3 regions of the Pseudomonas sp. B414 genome follow, and region 2 is predicted to be linked to each of the others. Evidence: predicted binding sites of a transcription regulator. Region 2 holds the regulator's gene; each other region holds the start of a gene.

Region 1 (7,430 bases), on a different contig from region 2:
ACTAAAAAGGAAACAGCGGGCTAAGGAAGAAGCGGTCAAACCAGCCCGGCTGGCTCGCATCGGCAAATGAACCGGTGCCCGAATAGGTAATGCGCGCATCGGCGACGCGGGTCGACGACACGGTGTTGTCGGTGGCGATGTCATCGGCACGGACCAGGCCGGCAATGCGCACCAGTTCGTCGCCGGTGTTGAGGGTCATCCACTTCTCGCCGCGCACGGCGATGATGCCGTTGGGCAGCACATCGGCCACGGTCACGGTGATCGAACCGGTCAGGCTGTTGCCCTGCCCGGCCTTGCTATCGCCCTTGGTGGCACGGCTGCCGCTGTAACCGGCATTCAGGCTCAGGTCGCCACTGCCCAACGGGTTATTGGTGGTCAGGCCGCTGCCGAACAACGAGGTCAGGCCGATGCTGGTGTTGCTGTTCTTGCCGATGGCCGAGTTGGCATTTTTGCTCGCCTGGGTCCGCTCGTTCAGGGTGATGGTGATGATGTCACCGACACGGTACGCCTTGCGGTCGCTGTACAGGTTCTGCTCGAAACCGGCCTGGTAAATCGAGCCGTTGTTGGCCGCAGCCGGCAGCGGCGTACGCGGCAGCACAGGTGCGTAGTACGGATCGTTGGCCCGCGGCGGCGGACTGACGCAACCGGCCACAAAGGTAATGGCGCCTAGTGCCAGAACAGAAAACAAGCGCTTCATGAGCTCTCCCGCTATTTCACGTAATTACAGGTTTTGCGTCACAAACGACAGCATCTGGTCAGCGGTGGAGATGACTTTGGAGTTCATCTCGTAGGCGCGCTGCGTGGTGATCATATTGACCATTTCTTCCACGGTGCTGACGTTGGAGGTTTCCAGCATGCTTTGCATGGTCAGGCCAAAGCCGTTGAGGCCCGGAGTACCGATTTGCGGTGCGCCGCTGGAGGCGGTTTCGAGGAACAGGTTACCGCCCTGGGACTGCAGACCGGCGGGGTTGATAAAGTCGGCGGTTTGCACGTTGCCGATCACTTGCGCAGCCGCAGTGCCAGCAATGGTCACCGACACGGTACCGTCCTGGCCTACGGTGAAAGTCTGCGCATCGGCAGGCACCACAATCGCCGGTTCCAGGGCAAAGCCGCTGGCGGTGACGATCTGGCCGTTGGAGTCCAGGTGAAAGGTACCGTCACGGGTGTAGGCCGTAGTCCCGTCTGGCTGCATGATCTGGAAAAAGCCACGGCCATTGATGGCCATATCCAGCGGCTGCTCGGTGGTTTGCAGGCTACCGGCGGCGAAGTTCTTTTGCGTGCCGACGATACGCACGCCGGTACCCAGTTGCAGGCCCGAGGGCAGCTCGCTGTCCTGGGTCGACTGGGCACCGGGCTGGCGTTTGATCTGGTAGAGCAAGTCCTGGAACTCGGCGCGATCACGTTTGAAGCCCGTGGTCGACACGTTGGCCAGGTTGTTGGAAATGGTGGTCAGGTTGGTGTCTTGTGCAGCCAGACCTGTTTTTGCAACCCATAGTGCCGGAAGCATGCTGCTCTCCTCGCGCGCCGGTTTCTCGGCGCTGCGTTCAAATAATTAGCTGATGGACAGGACGCGAGTCATGGCCTGATCGTCTTCTTTGGCGGTATTCATCATTTTGATATGCAGTTCGAACTGCTTGGAAAGCGCCAGCACCGAGGTCATTTCATCGACCGCATTGACGTTGCTCGCCTCCAGAAACCCCGAGGTCACCCGCACATTGGCATCCGCCGCAGCGGGCTGACCGTCATTGGTGTGGATCAGGCCGTCGAGGCCCTTGCTCATGGTTTTCAGGTCCGGCTGCACCAGCTTGATCCGGTCCACTTGCGCCATCACCCGCGGGCCTTCGCCCTGGGCGCGGATGCTGATGGTGCCGTCTTCGCCGACTTCGATCTGCTGCTGGGGGGGCACTGCAATCGGCCCGCCATTGCCCATGATCGGCATGCCGTTGCCGGCGCGCAGGATGCCCAGGGCGTCGACATTCATGCTGACGGTGCGCACATAGGCTTCACTGCCATCGGGGGCCTGCACGGCCAGCCAGCCATCGCCGGACACCGCCACGTCCAGATCACGACCGGTCTCGACCATGGCACCGGGGCTGAAATCGGTCGCCGGGCGCTCGCTCATGGCAAAGGCCCGCGCCGCAAAGCTGTCGCCAAACACCGGCATCGAACGCGCCTGCTCCAGGTCGCGCTGAAAACCGTTGGTCGAGATGTTCGCCAGATTGTTGGCATGGGCCTTTTGCGCCAGAGCGTTCTGACTGGCGCCGGTCATTGCCACATAAAGGTACTTGTCCACAGTCTTTCCTCTGTCTGACGGACGCTTGCCGCCCACCGCTGTACTGCAGTGGCTAAAGCAATTTGCGCACCAACTATTTTTTGACGGTGGTAAAGGCCGGTTTGACTGGGCTTGCGGGAAGTTGGAGAGGTGCTGAGAGACGGGGTTAGACGGCGGGGTTATGCCGGTAGCGGCAAGCAATGGCCTGCCAGACGACGCAACACCTGTGGGAGCGGGCTTGCTCGCGATGCCGGCGACCCGATTTGTCTGGCACACCGCGGCGATACCATCGCGAGCAGGCTCGCTCCCACCAGTAAATGTTTAAAGGCTCAGGTTTCCTTGCCCGGCTTGATAATGTCGTGCTCACGCAGCTTGTTGGCGATGGTGGTGTGGGAAACCCCCAAGCGCTTGCCCAGCAATCGGCTGCTGGGATGCTCGGAATAAAGCTGCTCCAGCACCGCCTTTTCGAAACGCCCGACAATCTGCTCCAGCCCACCGTCCAGCGAAAACTCACCCAGTGGCTGACGCACGCCATAATCCGGCAAACGAATATGCTCGGCCTTGACCACCCCGCCATCACACAGCGACACCGCCTGAAACAGCACGTTCTCCAACTGCCGCACATTGCCCGGCCAATGGTAGTGGCTCAGGCGATCCATGGCCGCAGGTGCCAGGCGCGGCAGCGCGCAGCCGATTTGCCGGCTGGCCTGGTCGAGAAAATGCTCGACCAGTGGCTCCAGCCCGTCCAGGCAGTCGCGCAGCGGTGGAATATGCAGCGACAACACGTTAAGCCGGTGATAGAGATCCTGGCGGAACTCGCCCCGGGCGCACAGCTCGGACAAGTCGACCTGAGTGGCGCACATCACCCGCACATCCAGATACACCTCTTCATCACTGCCGACCCGGCGAAAGCAACCGTCCTGCAAAAAGCGCAGCAATTTGACCTGCAAGCGCGGGCTCATTTCGCCCACACCATCGAGAAACAACGTACCGCCCGCCGTCAGTTCCAGCAGACCCAACTTGCCCTCGGCCCGTGCCCCTTCAAAAGCACCGGGGCCGTAGCCGAACAATTCGGTTTCGGCCATCGACTCGGGCAAGCCTGCGCAATTGAGCGCCATCAGTGGCGATTGCCCGCGCGGGCTGGCCAGGTGACAAGCCCGGGCCAGCAATTCCTTGCCGGTGCCGGTTTCGCCTTCTATCAATAGCGGCGCATCCAGCGGCGCCATACGCCGGGCTTCGCGCACTACAGCGGCCATGACTTTTGAGCTTTGGAAGATGCTGTCAAAACCGCGCAGCTCCTGCTTGCGCACATTGTAGATCTGCTCGCCCACGCGGTCGGCACGGTGCAGGGTCAGCACGGCACCCGCCATCGCCTCGCTTTCGTCGTGCTCCAGTTGCAGCGGCGCGATATCAGCCAGGTACACCAACCCCTTGATCTTGACCCGCAGGCCGTTGATCCGCGATTTGTTGGCCCGCACCAATTCAGGCAGGTCGAAGTCTTCGGCATAACGGGACAGGGAAATCCCCGGCACCTCATCTACCCGCACCCCGAGCAACTGCGCGGCTGCGCGGTTGGCAGCGACGATGCAGCCGCCCATATCAATGGACAGCACCGGAAACTCCAGCGCGCCGAGCAAAGCGTTGAGTTCCATATGCCGACGCTCGCTGGGCATAAGGCCGACACGCTTGACCCCGAATACTCCGGCAATGGTTTCAAACTTCGGCCGCAGGGCCTGGAACTGCAGATTGATCAGATTCGGGCAATACAGATAGATCGCATTGCCCTGGTCGCCCCCCACCTCACCGCGCTTGACGTTGATGCCATAGGCAACCAGCAGGTTGAGAATGTCGCGAAGAATGCCAATCCGGTTTTGGCAGTGGACTTTGATACGCATGGGCAGGGCTCGGGAATAACTGACAATGGAGATCTAAATGTGGGAGCGGGCTTGCTCGCGATGCAGACGGCGCGATTTGTCTGACACACCGTGCTGATGCCATCGCGAGCAAGCCCGCTCCCACACCTGATCACAAAGGGAATTGTTTTTTGCCCTTAGGGGCATTTCATCGTCACGATTTTGTGACAGTTTCACTGTCGCATGCTCAAGAATGACAACCCATTCTTCAGTCCGTAACGAATACTTTACGAATAAGGCCCATCATCCCAGCATTACCGGCTTTAGGCTAGCTGCACGACGCAATCACTTGGGGTATCACTAAGACATCGCAACAACACCGAATAATAAAAACGATTTTCTTGCGGAGAGCCCCATGAAGCACACGAAATACGTCGCCCGTGAGCCTGATGCCAATGGCTTTATCGACTACACACCTGCCGAACACGGGGTGTGGAACACACTGATTACCCGTCAGCTGAAACTGCTCGAAGGCCGTGCCTGCCCTGAATATATGCAAGGCATCGAAAAACTCGGCCTGCCCCACGACCGCATCCCGCAATTGAGCGAAATCAACCAGGTACTCGGTGCCACCACTGGCTGGCAAGTTGCCCGGGTGCCCGCACTGATCCCCTTCCAGACTTTCTTCGAATTGCTCGCCAACAAGCAGTTCCCGGTAGCGACCTTTATTCGCACCCCAGAAGAGCTGGACTACCTGCAAGAGCCCGACATCTTCCACGAGATCTTCGGCCACTGCCCGCTGCTGACCAACCCGTGGTTTGCCGAGTTCACCCACACCTACGGCAAACTGGGGCTGCAAGCGAGCAAGGAACAACGGGTGTACCTGGCCCGTCTGTACTGGATGACTATCGAGTTCGGCCTGGTCGACACCCCCGAAGGCAAGCGCATCTATGGTGGCGGGATTCTGTCATCGCCTAAAGAAACGGTTTACAGCCTGTCCGCAGAACCGGAACATCAGGTCTTCGATCCGCTGGAAGCCATGCGCACGCCGTATCGCATCGATATCTTGCAGCCGCTGTATTTTGTCCTGCCGGACTTGAAGCGGCTGTTTGACCTGGCCCACGAAGACATTATGGTCATGGTCGAAAAAGGCATGACCATGGGGCTGCATGCACCCAAGTTCGCGCCAAAGCCAAAAGCTGCCTAAACGTCTTTTACACCTCAATAAAAACCGAATTCAGGAATACACCATGAACGCACTGAACCAAGCCCACTGCGAAGCCTGCCGCGCCGATGCCCCACAAGTCAGCGACGAAGAACTGCCGATGCTGATCAAGCAGATCCCTGACTGGAACATCGAAGTTCGCGACGGCATCATGCAGCTGGAAAAGGTCTTTCTGTTCAAGAACTTCAAATTCGCATTGGCTTTTACCAATGCCGTGGGCGAAATCGCTGAAGCCGAAGGCCATCACCCGGGCCTGCTGACCGAATGGGGCTCGGTCACCGTGACCTGGTGGAGCCACTCGATCAAAGGCCTGCACCGCAACGACTTCATCATGGCTGCGCGCACTGACGAAGTGGCCAAAACTGCCGAAGGTCGCAAGTAATGCACTTTGCCGACATTGGTCGGGTACCGGGCGACCCGATTCTCGGTTTGATGGACGCCTATCAACAGGACACTAACCCGGATAAGTTCGACCTGGGCGTGGGCGTCTATAAAGACGCCAATGGCCTGACGCCGATCCTGCAATCGGTCAAACAGGCCGAACAACGCCTGGTGGACCAGCAGCAGACCAAAACCTATATCGGCGGCCATGGCGACAGCCGTTTCGGGCAATTGATCAGCGAGCTGGTGCTGGGCGAAGATTCGCCGCTGCTGGCGGGCAAACGTGCAGGCGCCACCCAGACCCCGGGCGGCACTGGCGCCCTGCGTCTGAGCGCCGATTTTATCGCGCAATGCCTGCCGGGCCGTGGCATCTGGCTGAGCGATCCGACCTGGCCGATCCACGAAACCATCTTTGCCGCAGCCGGGCAGAAGATCAGTCACTACCCCTACGTGGGCAGCGATAACAAGCTCAATGTCGCAGCCATGCTCGAAGCGCTGGAGCACGCGCCAAAGGGCGACGTGGTGTTGCTGCACGCCTGCTGTCACAACCCGACCGGTTTCGACCTGTCCCAGGCGGACTGGCTGCAGGTACTGGACGTAGTACGCCGTCGCGAATTACTGCCGCTAATCGACTTTGCCTACCAGGGCTTTGGCGATGGATTGCAGGAAGATGCCTGGTCAACTCGCCTGTTCGCCCGCGAACTGCCTGAGTTGCTGATCACCAGTTCGTGCTCGAAGAACTTCGGCCTGTATCGCGAACGGGTCGGCGCCTTGATCGTATGCGCCAACGATGCCGAAAAACTGACGGATATCCGCAGCCAGCTGGCCTATCTGGCCCGCAACCTGTGGTCCAACCCGCCGGATCATGGCGCCGCCGTGGTGGCTACCATCCTCGGTGATGCACAGTTGAAAAACCTGTGGATCAGCGAAGTGGAAGCCATGCGCAGCCGTATCGCGCAATTGCGCAGCGGTCTGGTCGAAGCCCTGACGCCGTTCGGGCTGGCGGAACACTTTGCCCATATCAATGAGCAACGCGGGATGTTTTCGTACACCGGCCTGACTCAGGAACAAGTGCAGTTGTTGCGCGAGAAACACAGCGTGTACATGGTCGGCTCCGGCCGCGCCAATATGGCCGGTGTCGACGGCACCCGCCTGAGCCTGCTGGCCAAGGCCATTGCGCAGGTGTGTACCCGCTAAGAGCAACCCTATGCACCCTGTGGGAGCGGACTTGTTCGCGATTGCAGCACCGCGGTCTGACTGAAAGACCGCGTCGCATGCATCGCGAGCAAGCCCGCTCCCACAGTTCGTTTAAATTCTCCCCAGACGCAATAAAAAGACAAATTGTCACACTCCCTCCTGTATCCTTAGCAAGCTACTTAAAACACACCTTACGAGGAGCGCGACGATGCACGAGATCCCAAACCTCCCCTTCCCAAGCCTGCACGAAACCGAGCAGCCAACCCCGCAACACACCAGTGGCGAAAACCCCGCACTGGACGAGGCCTCTGAAAGCCTCCAGGCCGACAGCGAAGACTGACGGTCCACAATCAGACGGTGCGAAAAGCGCCCTGTTTTTCACACCGTCTGACACAATTGCTCCACCCCCCTATTTGCGGATTCAAGCGTGACTGACACCTTCAGCGAAACCCAGGCCAGCGTCCTGATCGGCACCGCCGAGAAAATGATCGACCTCTGGGAG
Region 2 (7,430 bases):
TCGCCCGCGCCAAGGCCACCCGACGCTTCATGCCGCCGGACAACTCATCGGGCATCAGGTCGATAGCCCCGCGCAAGCCCACCGCCTGCAATTTCAGCAACACGATGTCACGAATCATTTCTTCCGGCAGCTGGGTATGCACCCGCAGCGGGAAGGCAACGTTCTCGAACACGTCCAGATCGGTAAACAGCGCACCGCTCTGAAACAGCACACCCATATCCTTGCGGGCATCAAACAAATCACTGCGCGACAGGGTCGGCAGGTTTTGATTGTTGACCCACACTTCGCCGCTGCTGGGACGCAGTTGCATGCCCATCAGGCGCAATAGTGTGGTTTTGCCGCAGCCCGACGGGCCCATGATTCCCGTGACCTTGCCACGAGGAATACGAATATCGACATTATTGAAGATGCTGCGCGTACCGCGCTTGAAGGACACTCCCTTCAGCTCGACCGCGTAGGCGTTATCGGCGCTCATCTAAACTCCTTGCGATGCAGCCTCTGCCTCTCACCCGGACACCAAACTTCATATTAAAGAAGCACGCGTTCCCTGGCGGGCCGAACTGGCGGCGAACTATACCACTGCTGATAGTGACCGCCCAAGACCGAAGGAGTGCCGCTTCAGCCTCAATACAGTGAAATAAAGAGGTTTTTTCTGTAAGCAGGTGAGTAGTTTGCGTATTGAGACAACAAAGCACTGCGATCAAGCGTGAGGGAACGTCGCATAACCGCTATAATCCTGGCCTTTTCTCAGGCTACCCGACTTCAACCATGAGCCAATCCAGCGACCTGATTCAATCCGCCCAACGCACCATCCGCCTCGAAATGGAAGCCGTAGAGGGCTTGCTGGCCCATATCGACGCAGATTTCGTACGCGCTTGCGAGATGATTCTGGCAAGTAAAGGCAGGGTAGTCGTGGTCGGCATGGGCAAGTCAGGGCATATCGGCAACAAGATTGCCGCTACCTTGGCCAGCACCGGCACCACGGCGTTTTTCGTCCATCCGGCAGAAGCCAGCCACGGCGACATGGGCATGATCACCCGCGATGACATCATCCTCGCCCTGTCCAACTCCGGTTCAACCGCCGAAATCGTTACCTTGCTGCCCCTGATCAAACGCCTGGGCATCAAGCTGATCAGCATGACCGGCAACCCTGAGTCGCCGCTGGCCAAGGCCGCCGATGTCAGCCTTGACGCACGTGTAGCCCAGGAAGCGTGCCCATTAAATCTGGCACCAACCTCCTCCACTACCGCGACCCTGGTACTGGGTGATGCCCTGGCCATTGCGCTGCTGGAAGCCCGCGGCTTTACGGCGGAAGACTTTGCCTTCTCGCACCCTGGTGGCGCACTGGGCCGTCGCCTGCTGCTCAAGGTTGAGAACGTCATGCACTCCGGCGAAGAGCTGCCGCAAGTCGTACGCGGTACCTTGCTCAAGGAAGCCCTGATGGAAATGACCCACAAGGGCCTGGGCATGACTGTGGTGATTGAAGAAGACGGTCGACTGGCCGGGATCTTTACTGACGGCGACTTGCGCCGCACCCTGGACCGCGAAATCGATATCCGCAATGCCACCATCGATGCCGTCATGACCCCACACGGCAAGACCGCCCGCGCGGACATGCTGGCGGCAGAAGCCCTGAAAATCATGGAAGACCACAAAATCAGCGCGCTGGTGGTGGTCGACCAGCAAGACCGCCCGGTGGGCGCCTTGAACATGCACGATCTGCTACGCGCAGGAGTAATGTAATGACCCAGGAACTTCTCAAGCGCGGCAAAGGCATCAAACTGGCCATTTTTGACGTTGACGGCGTGTTGACCGACGGTCGCCTGTACTTCCTCGAAGATGGCAGCGAATTCAAGACCTTCAACACCCTCGACGGCCAGGGCATCAAAATGCTCATGGCCGCCGGAGTGCAGACGGCAATCATCAGCGGTCGCAAAACCCCGGTAGTCGAGCGTCGCGCGCAAAACCTGGGCATCCCGTACCTGTACCAGGGCCGTGAAGACAAATTGGTGGTACTGGACGAGCTTCTTGGCCAACTCAACCTAAGCTATGAGCAGGTTGCCTACCTTGGCGATGACTTGCCTGACCTGCCGGTTATCCGCCGGGTGGGGCTGGGCATGGCAGTGGCCAACGCCGCCAGCTTTGTCCGCGAACATGCCCACGGTGTTACCCAGGCACGTGGCGGTGAAGGTGCCGCCCGCGAATTCTGCGAGCTGATTCTGCGTGCCCAGGGCAGCCTGGACGCAGCCCACGCCGCCTACCTATAGAGCCTTCTATGCTGAGCAAAAAGATTCGCCAAATAGTGCTGTTCGCAGTGATTGCTTCGCTGTTTGCAGCTGTTGGCTACTGGAATATCAGACCGGAGCGTTTTCTCGACACCCCTACCCTGGCTGTTGATGAACACGCTATCGACTACTACGCCACCAATGCCCGCAGCCTGCAGTTTTTACCCGACGGCAAGCTGCAGTACGAATTGACCTCCGACAAGCTTGAACATTTGAAGGCTTCAGAGGTCACTCTTTTGACCAACCCCGACATGAACCTGTATCGCGGCACGGTCTACCCGTGGCACGTGCAGAGCGAACGCGGCGAAGTCAACCCGGACGGTACCGAAGTCGAGCTGATCGATTCGGTGCGCATTGCGCGCACCGACGAGAAAAAACGCACCACCATTATCACCAGTACCCGCATGACTGTATTCCCGCAGAAGGAATATGCGCAGACCGAGCGAGACGTTAGAATCGACGGCGCTGGCGGCGTAACGACTGGCAAGGGCATGAAAGCATATTTGAAAGACGGCAGGATGGACCTGCTGTCCAACGTAAGAGGACAGTATGAGTCTCGTTAAAACCCTCCCTTTATTGCTCAGTTTGAGCGCAGCACTGGGAAGCGTGAGCGCCTGGGCTCTGCCGAACGACAACGAACAACCTATCCGCATCCAGGCCAACGAGGCGCAACTGGATGACAAGCAAGGCGTTGCCACCTACAAGGGCGATGTCATCATCACCCAGGGCTCGATGAAAATCACCGGCAACACTGTGACCATTACTCGCAACGCAGCGGGCGAAATCGACGTGGTGACTTCCGTCGGTAACCTGGCTTACTTCGAGCAATTGCAAAAAGCTACCGACCCTAAACCGGTCCAGGCTTATGCCGTCACCATTCAATACCATGCGCCGCAAAACCGCATCGTGCTGATCGACAAGGCCAAGGTCATCAACGACGGCAACACCACCGAAGGCGAGAAAATCGTCTACGACACGGTCAAGCAAGTCGCCAACGCCGGCCGGGCCACGGGTGCCAATGTCACCGCGCCACGCCCGCGCATTGACATGGTAATCCAGCCCAAGAAGAAAACCGACCAGCAGAAGGCCCAGTAATGGCAACTCTGAAAGCCCAGCATCTGGCCAAAAGCTACAAGAGCCGTCAGGTCGTGCGTGATGTCAGCCTGTCGATCGACAGCGGGCAAATCGTGGGCCTGCTCGGCCCTAACGGCGCGGGTAAAACCACGTGTTTCTACATGATCGTCGGCCTGGTGCATGCCGATCAGGGCCGCGTCCTGATCGACGATCTGGACGTCAGCCATGAACCAATGCACGGTCGCGCACGCGCCGGTATCGGTTACTTGCCGCAGGAAGCCTCGATCTTTCGCAAGTTGTCGGTCGCCGACAACATCATGGCGATCCTCGAAACCCGCAAGGAACTCGACAAGGCAGGCCGGCGCAAAGAGCTGGAAAGCCTGCTGCAGGAATTCCACATCAACCACATTCGCGACAACCTGGGCATGAGCCTGTCGGGTGGTGAGCGTCGCCGGGTAGAAATTGCCCGCGCACTGGCCACCGCGCCCAAGTTTATCCTGCTCGACGAACCCTTTGCCGGGGTTGACCCGATCTCGGTCGGCGATATCAAGCAAATCATTCACCACCTCAAGGCCAAGGGCATTGGCGTACTGATCACCGATCACAATGTGCGCGAAACCCTCGATATCTGCGAAACCGCCTATATCGTCAACGACGGCCAACTGATCGCCGAAGGTGATGCTGAAACGATTCTGGCCAACAAGTTGGTGAGAGAAGTTTACCTGGGTCACGAGTTCCGCCTGTAAGGCAAGGCAACTCCCGGACACCAAAGCGCCTGACCAGCAAAAAGCCTACCGGCTATTTACTGGCCCGGCGCGCGACAGGCCGCACAAAACTGACGCCATGGCCACTAAACTAATTTAGACCGCCCCCTAGGCAAACGCACCAGTTTCAGGCATATAATTTGCTTATGTTTGGCGCTCACGCGCCCTGTAGTGGATGGCGCCATGTGCGCCGGCGAATAAGGTGTTAAGCCCCTGCCATGAAACCATCGCTAGTCCTGAGAATGGGCCAGCAGCTGACAATGACACCTCAGCTGCAACAGGCCATCCGCCTGCTCCAATTGTCGACCCTCGATCTGCAACAGGAAATCCAGGAAGCTCTGGAATCCAACCCGATGCTCGAGCGCCAAGAAGAAGGCGACGACTTCGACAACGCAGACCCTCTTGCCGACAACATTGAGCAAAAACCCAATACCGACGTTCAGGAACCCACCTATCAGGAGTCCGCGCAAACCGTAGACAACCTGGAAGAAGGCGACTGGAACGACCGCATCCCCAATGAATTGCCGGTCGACACCGCCTGGGAAGACGTCTACCAGACCAGCGCCAGCAGCCTGCCAAGCAACGATGACGACGAGTGGGACTTCACCACCCGCACCTCTGTCGGTGAAAGCCTGCAAAGCCACCTGCTCTGGCAATTGAACCTGGTGCCGATGTCGGATACCGACCGCCTGATCGGCGTAACCCTGATTGATTGCATCAACAACCAGGGCTACCTGGACGAAAGCCTCGAAGAAATTCTCGAAGCGTTCGACCCGGAACTGGATATCGAGCTCGATGAAATCGAAGCCGTTCTGCACCGTATTCAGCAGTTCGAGCCTTCGGGCATTGGTGCACGCAATCTGGGCGAGTGCCTGCTGCTGCAATTGCGTCAGCTGTCAGCCAAGACACCCTGGCTGAACGAAGCCAAGCGCCTGGTCACGGACTACATCGACCTGCTGGGCGCACGCGACTACAGCCAGCTTATGCGTCGCATGAAGCTCAAAGAGGATGAACTGCGCCAGGTCATCGAACTGGTACAAAGCCTCAATCCGCGCCCGGGCTCGCAGATCGAATCCAGCGAAGCCGAATACGTCGTACCTGACGTGATCGTGCGCAAGGACAATGACCGCTGGCTGGTAGAACTCAACCAGGAGTCGGTGCCGCGCCTGCGGGTGAACGCGCAGTACGCAGGTTTTGTGCGCCGCGCCGACACCAGCGCCGACAACACCTTTATGCGCAACCAGCTGCAAGAAGCCCGCTGGTTTATCAAAAGCCTGCAAAGCCGCAACGAAACCCTGATGAAAGTGGCGACCCAGATCGTCGAGCATCAGCGCGGGTTTCTGGAGTATGGCGACGAGGCCATGAAGCCTCTGGTGCTGCACGACATCGCCGAAGCGGTGGGCATGCACGAATCCACCATCTCGCGGGTGACCACGCAAAAATTCATGCATACCCCACGGGGTATTTATGAGCTGAAGTACTTTTTCTCCAGCCACGTCAGCACCTCTGAAGGCGGTGAATGCTCCTCCACCGCGATCCGCGCCATCATCAAAAAACTGGTTGCTGCGGAAAATCAGAAAAAGCCGTTGAGTGACAGCAAGATCGCTGGTTTACTGGAGGCACAAGGTATTCAGGTAGCCCGTCGCACCGTCGCCAAGTACCGCGAATCCCTCGGGATAGCGCCTTCGAGCGAACGCAAGCGTTTGATGTAAGCCACGGACCCCGGCGTTTCAGTGGCAGGCTGCTCGGCCTGCTGCTTTATGCAATGGCATCAAAGGAGAAACTGTATGCAAGTCAACATCAGTGGACACCAACTGGAAGTCACCGAACCGCTACGCGCATACATCGGCGAAAAACTCGACCGACTGGAGCGTCACTTCGACAAGATTACCAACGTACAGGTAACGATGGCGGTCGAAAAACTGAAACAGAAAATCGAGGCCACCTTGCACATCCATGGAGGAGAAGTCGTTGCCAACGCCGAGCATGACGACATGTATGCCGCCATTGATCTGCTCACTGACAAGCTTGATCGCCAACTGAAAAAGCATAAGGAAAAGACCCAAAGCCTGCTCCAGGGCGCAACCGGTCGTTAATACTCCCTACCCATGATCCGACTTGAAAGTATCCTGACCCCCGGCCGTTCCTTGGTGAACGCGCCGGGCGGCAGTAAAAAGCGCGCACTCGAACACATTGCCAACCTGATCAGCCGCGAAGTGCCTGGTCTGGAAATGCAGGATGTATTCGAGAGCCTGATTGCCCGTGAAAAACTGGGATCCACCGGTTTTGGCAACGGCATCGCCATACCCCATTGCCGCCTCAAGGGCTGCGAGTCGCCTGTCAGCGCCTTGCTGCACCTCGATGCTCCCATAGATTTCGACGCCATCGATGGCGCGCCGGTCGACCTGCTGTTCGTTTTGCTGGTGCCAGAAGCGGCAACCGATGCACATCTGGAACTGCTCCGGCAGATCGCCAGCATGCTCGATCGTAAAGACGTACGCGAAAGACTGCGTAATGCACCCAGCAACGAAGCGTTGTATCAGGTTGTTCTGGACGTACAGAACGGTCATTAATCATGCGCTTAGTCATAGTCAGCGGACGCTCCGGCTCCGGTAAAAGCACTGCCCTCGCCGTTCTTGAAGACAACGGTTTCTATTGCATCGACAACCTGCCTGCCGGTTTGCTGCCTGAACTGGCCGAGCGGGCGCTGATTCATACTGAATTGGCGCAACCGCTGGTAGCCGTGTCGATCGATGCACGCAACCTGCCAAGCCATCTGTCGCGCTTCCCGCAGTTGCTTGAAGAGGTTCGCAGCCGTCATATCCAGTGCGATGTCCTGTACCTGGATGCCGACGAGGAGACCCTGCTCAAGCGCTTCTCGGAAACACGCAGGCGCCACCCGCTCAGCAGCGCAAGCCGCTCGCTGGCCGAAGCCATTCGCGATGAAACCCAGTTGCTTGGGCCAATCGTTGACCTCGCTGACCTGACCATCAACACCACCAATCTGAACCTGTATCAGCTACGTGACACCATCAAGTTGCGCCTGCTGAACAAGCCTGAGCCCGGCACCGCCTTTTTGGTCGAGTCGTTTGGCTTCAAGCGCGGGATGCCGGTAGATGCCGATTTGGTGTTTGACGTGCGCTGCCTGCCCAACCCCTACTGGAAGCCCGAGTTGCGTGAGCAATCCGGGCTGGACCAGCCGGTGGCGGAGTATCTGGCCGCACAACCAGATGTAGAGGAGATGTTTCAGGACATCTCCAGCTACCTGCTTAAGTGGCTGCCGCGCTTTGCTGCCAGCAACCGTGCC
Region 3 (7,430 bases), on a different contig from region 2:
ACGCGTTCAACTTCGCCGCCGAAGTCGGCGTGGCCCGGGGTATCCACGATGTTGATGTGGTAGCCGTTCCAGTTGATGGCGGTGTTTTTCGCCAGAATGGTAATACCGCGCTCTTTCTCCTGGTCGTTGGAGTCCATTACGCGTTCGTCGTTAAGCTCGTTGCGCTCCAGGGTGCCGGATTGACGCAAGAGTTTGTCTACCAGGGTGGTTTTACCGTGGTCAACGTGAGCAATGATGGCGATGTTACGTAGATTTTCGATCACTTGTGTATCTCGATCAGAGGATTCGGTGTGCTGACTGAGTCCAGGCAGCGATTAACAGTAGAGTCCGTGCAAGCCGTTACAGCTTGACGGCGGCGTCGGGGGGCCGGTGACGCAGGCCACAGGCATACAGCCCCGGGCTCTTAGCTCGGTCGATAAACGCGCACATTGGCATGTCCCTCACTGAGCAAATGGTGAGCATGCAGGCGACTCATCACGCCTTTGTCGCAATACAACAGGTACTGACGGGTGTCATCCAGTTCCTTGAAGCGGCTGTTCAGTGCATAGAACGGCAACGCTTGTACTTCGATGCCAGCCAGTTCCAGCGGTTGATCTTCCTGAGCATCCGGGTGACGGATGTCGATCACGATCTGGCCCGCCAGCACTTCGCTGACTTCTTCGACTTGCAAGTCCTGGCCCAATTCATCGATTACCCGATCAATCGGCACCAGTTTGGCCCGCTCAAGCGCTCGCTCAAGCACGGCCATATCAAACTGTTGTTCTTCATACTCCACGCGGTTGCGCTTGGCGTGGGTCTTGGGGTTGACCGAAATCACCCCGCAATATTCAGGCATGTGCTTGGCAAAATCGGCCGTACCGATTTCTTCCGCCAAATCAATGATGTCCTGCTTGTGGCTCGCGATCAGCGGGCGCAGCACCAATTTGTCAGTAGCCGAATCAATCAGCGACAAATTGGGCAGTGTCTGGCTCGAAACCTGGGAAATCGCTTCACCGGTCACCAGCACTTCGATATCCAGGCGTTCGGCAATACGCGTTGCAGCGCGCAACATCATACGCTTCAAAATGACGCCCATATGACTGTTATCGACTTTGCCGAGAATTTCGCCCAAAACTTCTTCGAACGGAACGCTGACAAACAGCACGCGTTGCGAGCTGCCGTACTTCTTCCATATATAGTGCGCGACTTCCATCACGCCCAGTTCATGGGCACGTCCGCCCAGGTTGAAGAAGCAGAAATGGCTCATCAGGCCGCGACGCATGATCTGGTAGGCCGCAACGGTGGAATCGAACCCGCCGGACATCAGCACCAGGGTCTGCTCAAGCGAACCCAGCGGGTAGCCACCAATACTGTCGTGCTGGTTGTGAATCACAAACAACCGTTGGTCGCGAATTTCAATTCGAACTTCGATTTCCGGCTTTTTCAGCTCGATTCCGGCCGCACCGCACTCACGACGCAGCTTGCTGCCAACGTATTTCTCGACTTCCATCGAGGTAAACGGGTGCTTGCCAGCGCGTTTGCAACGCACAGAAAAGATCTTGCCCGCCAGTGCATCGCCGAAGTGCAGTTTGCACTTTTCAACGATGTCGTCGAAGTCGCCCAACGGGTACTCGTCAACCTGCAGGAAATGCGCGATGCCCGGCATGCAGCTCAGGCGTTCGGTCATTTCTTTCAAGGCTTTAGGGTCACTTACGCGCGTTTGCAGCTCGATGTTGTCCCACACGCCCGTCACCACCACAGCCGGGTCCAGATCGCGGAGCACAGTGCGGATGTTTTTGGCCAATTGACGGACGAAACGCATCCGAACCGGACGGCTCTTGATAGTGATTTCTGGGAAGACTTTAACGATTAGTTTCATGAAAACAGCGCGCGAGCAGCCTGCCAAAAAAGGGGGGCGCGGATTATAGCGGAAATTGCTCAAGGTTTAACCAGTTATCGTACAAACGGTTTTCGCCGCACCAAAATGGAACATAAAGGCCAGATTTCGCTTCATTAGGGTGCGATAAACGCCGCTAATCGGTAGTCTGCCCCGCTTACCTGCTTGAGATTGGCGCATTACGCCCTAATCGGGGCACTGGCATGCAATTTGCTCCCTTGTGAGGCAGGTTGCCTTGGCAGAGTATTCGCGCCGGCATCAACCACTTATTAAGGGCTCTCCACTACCAAGCCCTAAGCCACCCCGGAGGACACTATGTCGAAGTCGGTTCAACTCATCAAAGATCATGACGTCAAGTGGATTGATCTGCGCTTCACTGATACCAAAGGCACTCAGCACCACGTGACCATGCCGGCCCGTGATGCGCTGGATGAAAACTTCTTCACCGACGGCAAAATGTTCGACGGCTCCTCCATTGCTGGCTGGAAAGGCATCGAAGCGTCCGACATGATCCTGCTGCCAGACGACAGCACGGCCGTTCTGGACCCGTTCACCGAGCAGCCAACGCTGATCCTGGTGTGCGACATCATCGAACCTTCGACCATGCAAGGCTATGACCGCGACCCACGCGCCATCGCTACCCGTGCCGAGGAATACCTGAAGTCCACCGGTATCGGCGACACCGTGTTCGTCGGTCCTGAGCCTGAGTTCTTCATCTTCGACCAGGTTAAATTCAAGTCCGATATCTCCGGCTCCATGTTCAAGATCTACTCCGAACAAGGTTCGTGGATGTCTGACCAGGACGTGGAAGGCGGCAACAAAGGCCACCGTCCAGGCGTCAAAGGCGGCTATTTCCCTGTTCCGCCATTCGACCATGACCACGAAATCCGTACCTCCATGTGCAACGCCATGGAAGAAATGGGCCTGGTTATCGAAGTTCACCACCACGAAGTGGCAACTGCCGGCCAGAACGAAATCGGCGTGCAGTTCAACACCCTGGTGAAAAAGGCTGACGAAGTTCAGACCCTGAAGTACTGCGTACACAACGTGGCAGACGCCTACGGCCGTACCGCTACTTTCATGCCTAAACCGCTGTACGGCGATAACGGCTCGGGTATGCACGTTCACATGTCCATCTCCAAGGATGGCAAGAACACCTTCGCAGGCGAAGGCTATGCCGGCCTGTCCGACACCGCCCTGTTCTTCATCGGCGGTATCATCAAGCACGGTAAGGCTCTGAACGGCTTCACCAACCCGGCTACCAACTCCTACAAGCGTCTGGTGCCAGGCTTCGAAGCTCCGGTAATGCTGGCCTACTCGGCTCGCAACCGTTCCGCCTCGATCCGTATTCCTTACGTGTCCAGCCCTAAAGCTCGCCGTATCGAAGCCCGCTTCCCGGACCCGGCAGCCAACCCATACCTGTGCTTCGCCGCACTGATGATGGCTGGCCTGGACGGCATCCAGAACAAGATCCACCCTGGCGACGCAGCTGACAAAAACCTGTATGACCTGCCGCCTGAAGAGGCCAAAGAGATCCCACAAGTTTGCGGCAGCCTGAAAGAAGCCCTGGAAGAGCTGGACAAGGGCCGTGCGTTCCTGACCAAAGGCGGCGTTTTCAGCGACGACTTTATCGACGCTTACATCGCCCTGAAAAGCGAAGAAGAAATCCAGGTTCGTACCTTCGTACACCCACTGGAATACGAGCTGTACTACAGCTGCTGATCCAGAATCATCCGCGCTAGCGGCATGATTTGAAAAGGCCTCCTACGGGAGGCTTTTTTATGCGCAACGTCTTACACCCCCTTCAGCAATGCCCGCTCACCTTCTCACCTCCACCTGACAGCCACACCAAAGCGCGATCTGTAATTTGAGCCAATCTCTCAAAACGGACGTTGCCATGCCCCTTACAAACACCCTCAGAGCCTTTTTCCTGTCGCTTGCCTGCTTCACGCTGCTCGGATGCGGCAACAACCCGGTCAGCGTAGAGGTCGAGCAACTGCTCAAAACCAGTGAAACCTGGGATGGCACGCCTTACGCCCGCTACTCCCACGGTCAACCTGAAATCACCGTTGTCAAAATCACCATTCCCGCCAACACCTCGCTCAACTGGCATGAGCACCCCATGCCCAATGTGGCCTACGTGCTGTCGGGCGAGCTATTGGTGGAGATCCGTGACAGCGATAAAAAAATAACCGTCAGCAAAGGCCAGGTGCTACCCGAAGTCGTCAACACCGCCCACCGCGGTACCAGCGGTAACGAGCCGGTTGAGCTGATTGTGTTTTATGCCGGTGGCACAGGTATGCCCCTGTCCAAGTAAGCTCCTTGCAGGTATCTCCCGCCTGGAGCATGCCCCAGCGAGCCTGCTCGCGAAGGCTACTAACGATTCTCTGAGGCCTTCGCAAGCAGGCTCGCCCCCCCACAGTGGCTCCCCTCACTTAAGTAAACAGTACTGGCGCAAAGCCAAAATATTGGGGGGGCTGAACCTATTCAGCTTAATTGCACTATATTGGTGCAACAACTCATCAAATGTACGCACGCCAGCCCAATTTGGTTCAAAACGACACACCAGCGCATCAAGAGAGCCATCTGATCGGGCCCGAAGTCCCTATTTCAGGCAATTCGCGCTTCTTTTCGGAGCCTTGGTTTGGTTTTTGCATTTTCCTTGCACCAGCGCCTCACCCGCGCACGCAATCCGGGATCGGCCCATGACCATCAGTGACGCCCTGCACCGACTGTTACTCGACAACCTGACCACCGCCACGCTGCTGCTCAATGCCGATTTACGCCTTGAGTACATGAACCCGGCGGCAGAGATGCTGTTGGCAATCAGTGGTCAACGCAGTCACGGGCAGTTCATCAGCGAACTGTTTACCGAATCCACCGAAGCGCTGCATTCGCTGCGCCAGGCGGTTGAGCAAGCGCACCCGTTCACCAAGCGCGAAGCCATGCTGACCTCACTGACGGGCCAGAGCCTGACGGTGGACTACGCCGTAACCCCCATCCTGAGCAACGGTGGCACCCTGCTGCTGCTTGAAGTACACCCCCGCGACCGCCTGCTGCGCATCACCAAGGAAGAAGCCCAGCTGTCCAAGCAGGAAACCAGCAAGATGCTGGTGCGCGGCCTGGCCCACGAAATCAAGAACCCCTTGGGCGGCATTCGCGGCGCAGCACAACTGCTGGCCCGTCAGTTACCTGACGAAAACCTGCGCGACTACACCAACGTCATCATTGAAGAGGCCGACCGTCTGCGTAACCTGGTCGACCGCATGCTGGGTTCCAACAAGCTGCCATCACTGGCAATGACCAATATCCACGAAGTGCTGGAGCGTGTGTGCAATCTGGTCGAGGCCGAAACCCAGGGCAGCATCACTTTGGTGCGCGACTATGACCCGAGCCTGCCCGACCTGTTGATCGACCGCGAGCAGATGATCCAGGCGGTACTCAATATCGTGCGTAACGCGATGCAGGCCATCGGCAGCCAGAACGAGCTGCGCCTGGGCCGCATCAGCCTGCGCACCCGCGCCATGCGCCAGTTCACCATTGGCCATGTGCGCCATCGGTTGGTCACCAAAATCGAAATTATCGACAATGGGCCGGGCATTCCGGCCGAGTTGCAAGACACCCTGTTTTTCCCGATGGTCAGCGGCCGCCCTGACGGCACCGGGCTGGGCCTGTCCATCACGCAGAACATCATTAGCCAGCACCAGGGGTTGATCGAGTGTGAAAGCCACCCCGGCCACACACTCTTCTCGATCTTTCTACCACTGGAACAAGGAGCCGCATCGACATGAGCCGAAGTGAAACCGTGTGGATCGTCGACGACGACCGTTCTATCCGCTGGGTCCTGGAAAAAGCCTTGCAACAGGAAGGCATGACCACACAAAGTTTCGACAGCGCCGATGGGGTGATGAGCCGCCTGGCTCGCCAGCAGCCTGACGTGATCATTTCCGACATCCGCATGCCCGGCTCCAGCGGCCTGGACCTGCTGGCCAAGATTCGCGAACAACACCCGCGCCTGCCCGTGATCATCATGACCGCGCATTCCGACCTGGACAGTGCAGTGGCTTCCTATCAGGGCGGTGCCTTCGAGTACCTGCCCAAGCCGTTTGACGTGGATGAAGCCGTGTCCCTGGTCAAGCGTGCCAACCAGCACGCCCAGGAGCAGCAAGGCCTGGCCGTGGCCCCTGCATTGGCCCCCACCCCGGAAATCATCGGCGAAGCGCCGGCGATGCAGGAGGTGTTCCGCGCCATTGGTCGCCTTAGCCATTCCAATATCACAGTGCTGATCAACGGCGAGTCGGGTACGGGCAAAGAGTTGGTGGCCCACGCCCTGCACCGCCACAGCCCGCGGGCGGCGTCGCCGTTTATCGCGTTGAACATGGCAGCGATCCCCAAGGACCTGATGGAATCCGAGCTGTTCGGCCATGAAAAAGGCGCCTTCACCGGGGCTGCGAACCTGCGTCGGGGCCGTTTTGAACAGGCCGATGGCGGCACGCTGTTTCTGGATGAAATTGGCGATATGCCGGCCGACACCCAAACCCGCCTGCTGCGAGTGCTGGCCGACGGCGAGTTCTACCGGGTTGGTGGGCACACGCCAGTCAAGGTCGATGTGCGCATCATCGCGGCGACCCACCAGAACCTTGAAACCCTGGTACAGGCCGGCAAGTTTCGCGAAGACTTGTTCCACCGCCTGAACGTGATTCGCATCCATATCCCGCGCCTGTCGGATCGTCGCGAAGATATCCCGACCCTGGCCCGGCATTTCCTCAGCAGCGCGGCACAAGAGCTGTCAGTGGAGCCCAAGCTGCTGAAAGCCGAGACCGAGCAGTACCTGAAAAACCTGCCGTGGCCAGGCAACGTGCGCCAGCTTGAAAACACCTGCCGCTGGATTACGGTCATGGCATCGGGGCGCGAAGTGCATATCAGCGACTTGCCGCCCGAACTGCTGAACCTGCAGCAAGACAGCTCGCCGGTGACCAACTGGGAGCAGGCGCTGCGCCAGTGGGCTGATCAGGCGCTGGGCCGTGGCCAGTCCAACCTGCTCGACAGTGCGGTGCCTACTTTTGAACGCATCATGATTGAGACAGCGCTCAAGCACACTGCAGGCCGCCGTCGTGACGCTGCCGTGCTGCTGGGCTGGGGCCGCAACACCTTGACCCGCAAGATCAAGGAGCTGGGCATGAAGATCGATGGCGACGAAGAAGATGGTGACGAGGTTTAAGGCGCTTTTAAGAAAGACTGCACCACCCTAAAGCAACACGCACTATTAACGCGCACCGCTCTAGATCAACGGTTACAGCCAAACAACAGTAAAAATTAGCCACACCCGAAAAAGCCCCGGATTCCGGGGCTTTTGCGTTTTCATCAGGAGGTTTTCAGGAGAAAACCAAAACTGGCACGCCCCCTGCAATACCTATAACAAGCAACACCGCTTTAGGGGACCTTGATACAGGCAGGTCAAGACTCCCCACTTTTACACCCGCAGCCTTGATGCCTTTTGCATCAACGCGCACAGCGCTTTTGGGGAACCGGTACAGGCAGGCCGCAATTCCCT

The links. Region 2 encodes sigma-54, which starts transcription at its own class of promoters, with help from an activator protein. Its sites were predicted from a motif close to ANTGGCATNNANNTTGCTNT; they were not measured.
Region 1: a site for sigma-54 is predicted at 2,348-2,367, ahead of ACZRMH_RS12770 (flagellar basal body rod protein FlgF). Genes of this name have one in related genera too.
Region 3: a site for sigma-54 is predicted at 2,074-2,093, ahead of glnA (glutamate--ammonia ligase). Genes of this name have one in related genera too.

The regions. Positions count from the first base shown of each region.
Region 1 covers NZ_JBUZTQ010000012.1:94,483-101,912, reverse strand. The annotation lists gene flgH (flagellar basal body L-ring protein FlgH) at 2-697, opposite strand; gene flgG (flagellar basal-body rod protein FlgG) at 722-1,507, opposite strand; gene ACZRMH_RS12770 (flagellar basal body rod protein FlgF) at 1,553-2,293, opposite strand; gene ACZRMH_RS12765 (sigma-54-dependent transcriptional regulator) at 2,602-4,167, opposite strand; gene phhA (phenylalanine 4-monooxygenase) at 4,541-5,332, shown strand; gene ACZRMH_RS12755 (4a-hydroxytetrahydrobiopterin dehydratase) at 5,376-5,732, shown strand; gene ACZRMH_RS12750 (amino acid aminotransferase) at 5,732-6,928, shown strand; gene ACZRMH_RS12745 (hypothetical protein) at 7,137-7,268, shown strand; gene ACZRMH_RS12740 (hypothetical protein) at 7,356-7,430, shown strand, end outside.
Region 2 covers NZ_JBUZTQ010000015.1:95,713-103,142, reverse strand. The annotation lists gene ACZRMH_RS14710 (ATP-binding cassette domain-containing protein) at 1-475, opposite strand, end outside; gene ACZRMH_RS14705 (KpsF/GutQ family sugar-phosphate isomerase) at 769-1,743, shown strand; gene ACZRMH_RS14700 (KdsC family phosphatase) at 1,743-2,267, shown strand; gene lptC (LPS export ABC transporter periplasmic protein LptC) at 2,276-2,848, shown strand; gene lptA (lipopolysaccharide transport periplasmic protein LptA) at 2,835-3,380, shown strand; gene lptB (LPS export ABC transporter ATP-binding protein) at 3,380-4,105, shown strand; gene ACZRMH_RS14680 (RNA polymerase factor sigma-54) at 4,342-5,835, shown strand; gene hpf (ribosome hibernation-promoting factor, HPF/YfiA family) at 5,911-6,219, shown strand; gene ptsN (PTS IIA-like nitrogen regulatory protein PtsN) at 6,232-6,696, shown strand; gene rapZ (RNase adapter RapZ) at 6,699-7,430, shown strand, end outside.
Region 3 covers NZ_JBUZTQ010000004.1:97,998-105,427, forward strand. The annotation lists gene typA (translational GTPase TypA) at 1-263, opposite strand, end outside; gene thiI (tRNA uracil 4-sulfurtransferase ThiI) at 404-1,858, opposite strand; gene glnA (glutamate--ammonia ligase) at 2,192-3,598, shown strand; gene ACZRMH_RS05105 (cupin domain-containing protein) at 3,774-4,193, shown strand; gene glnL (nitrogen regulation protein NR(II)) at 4,582-5,667, shown strand; gene ntrC (nitrogen regulation protein NR(I)) at 5,664-7,097, shown strand.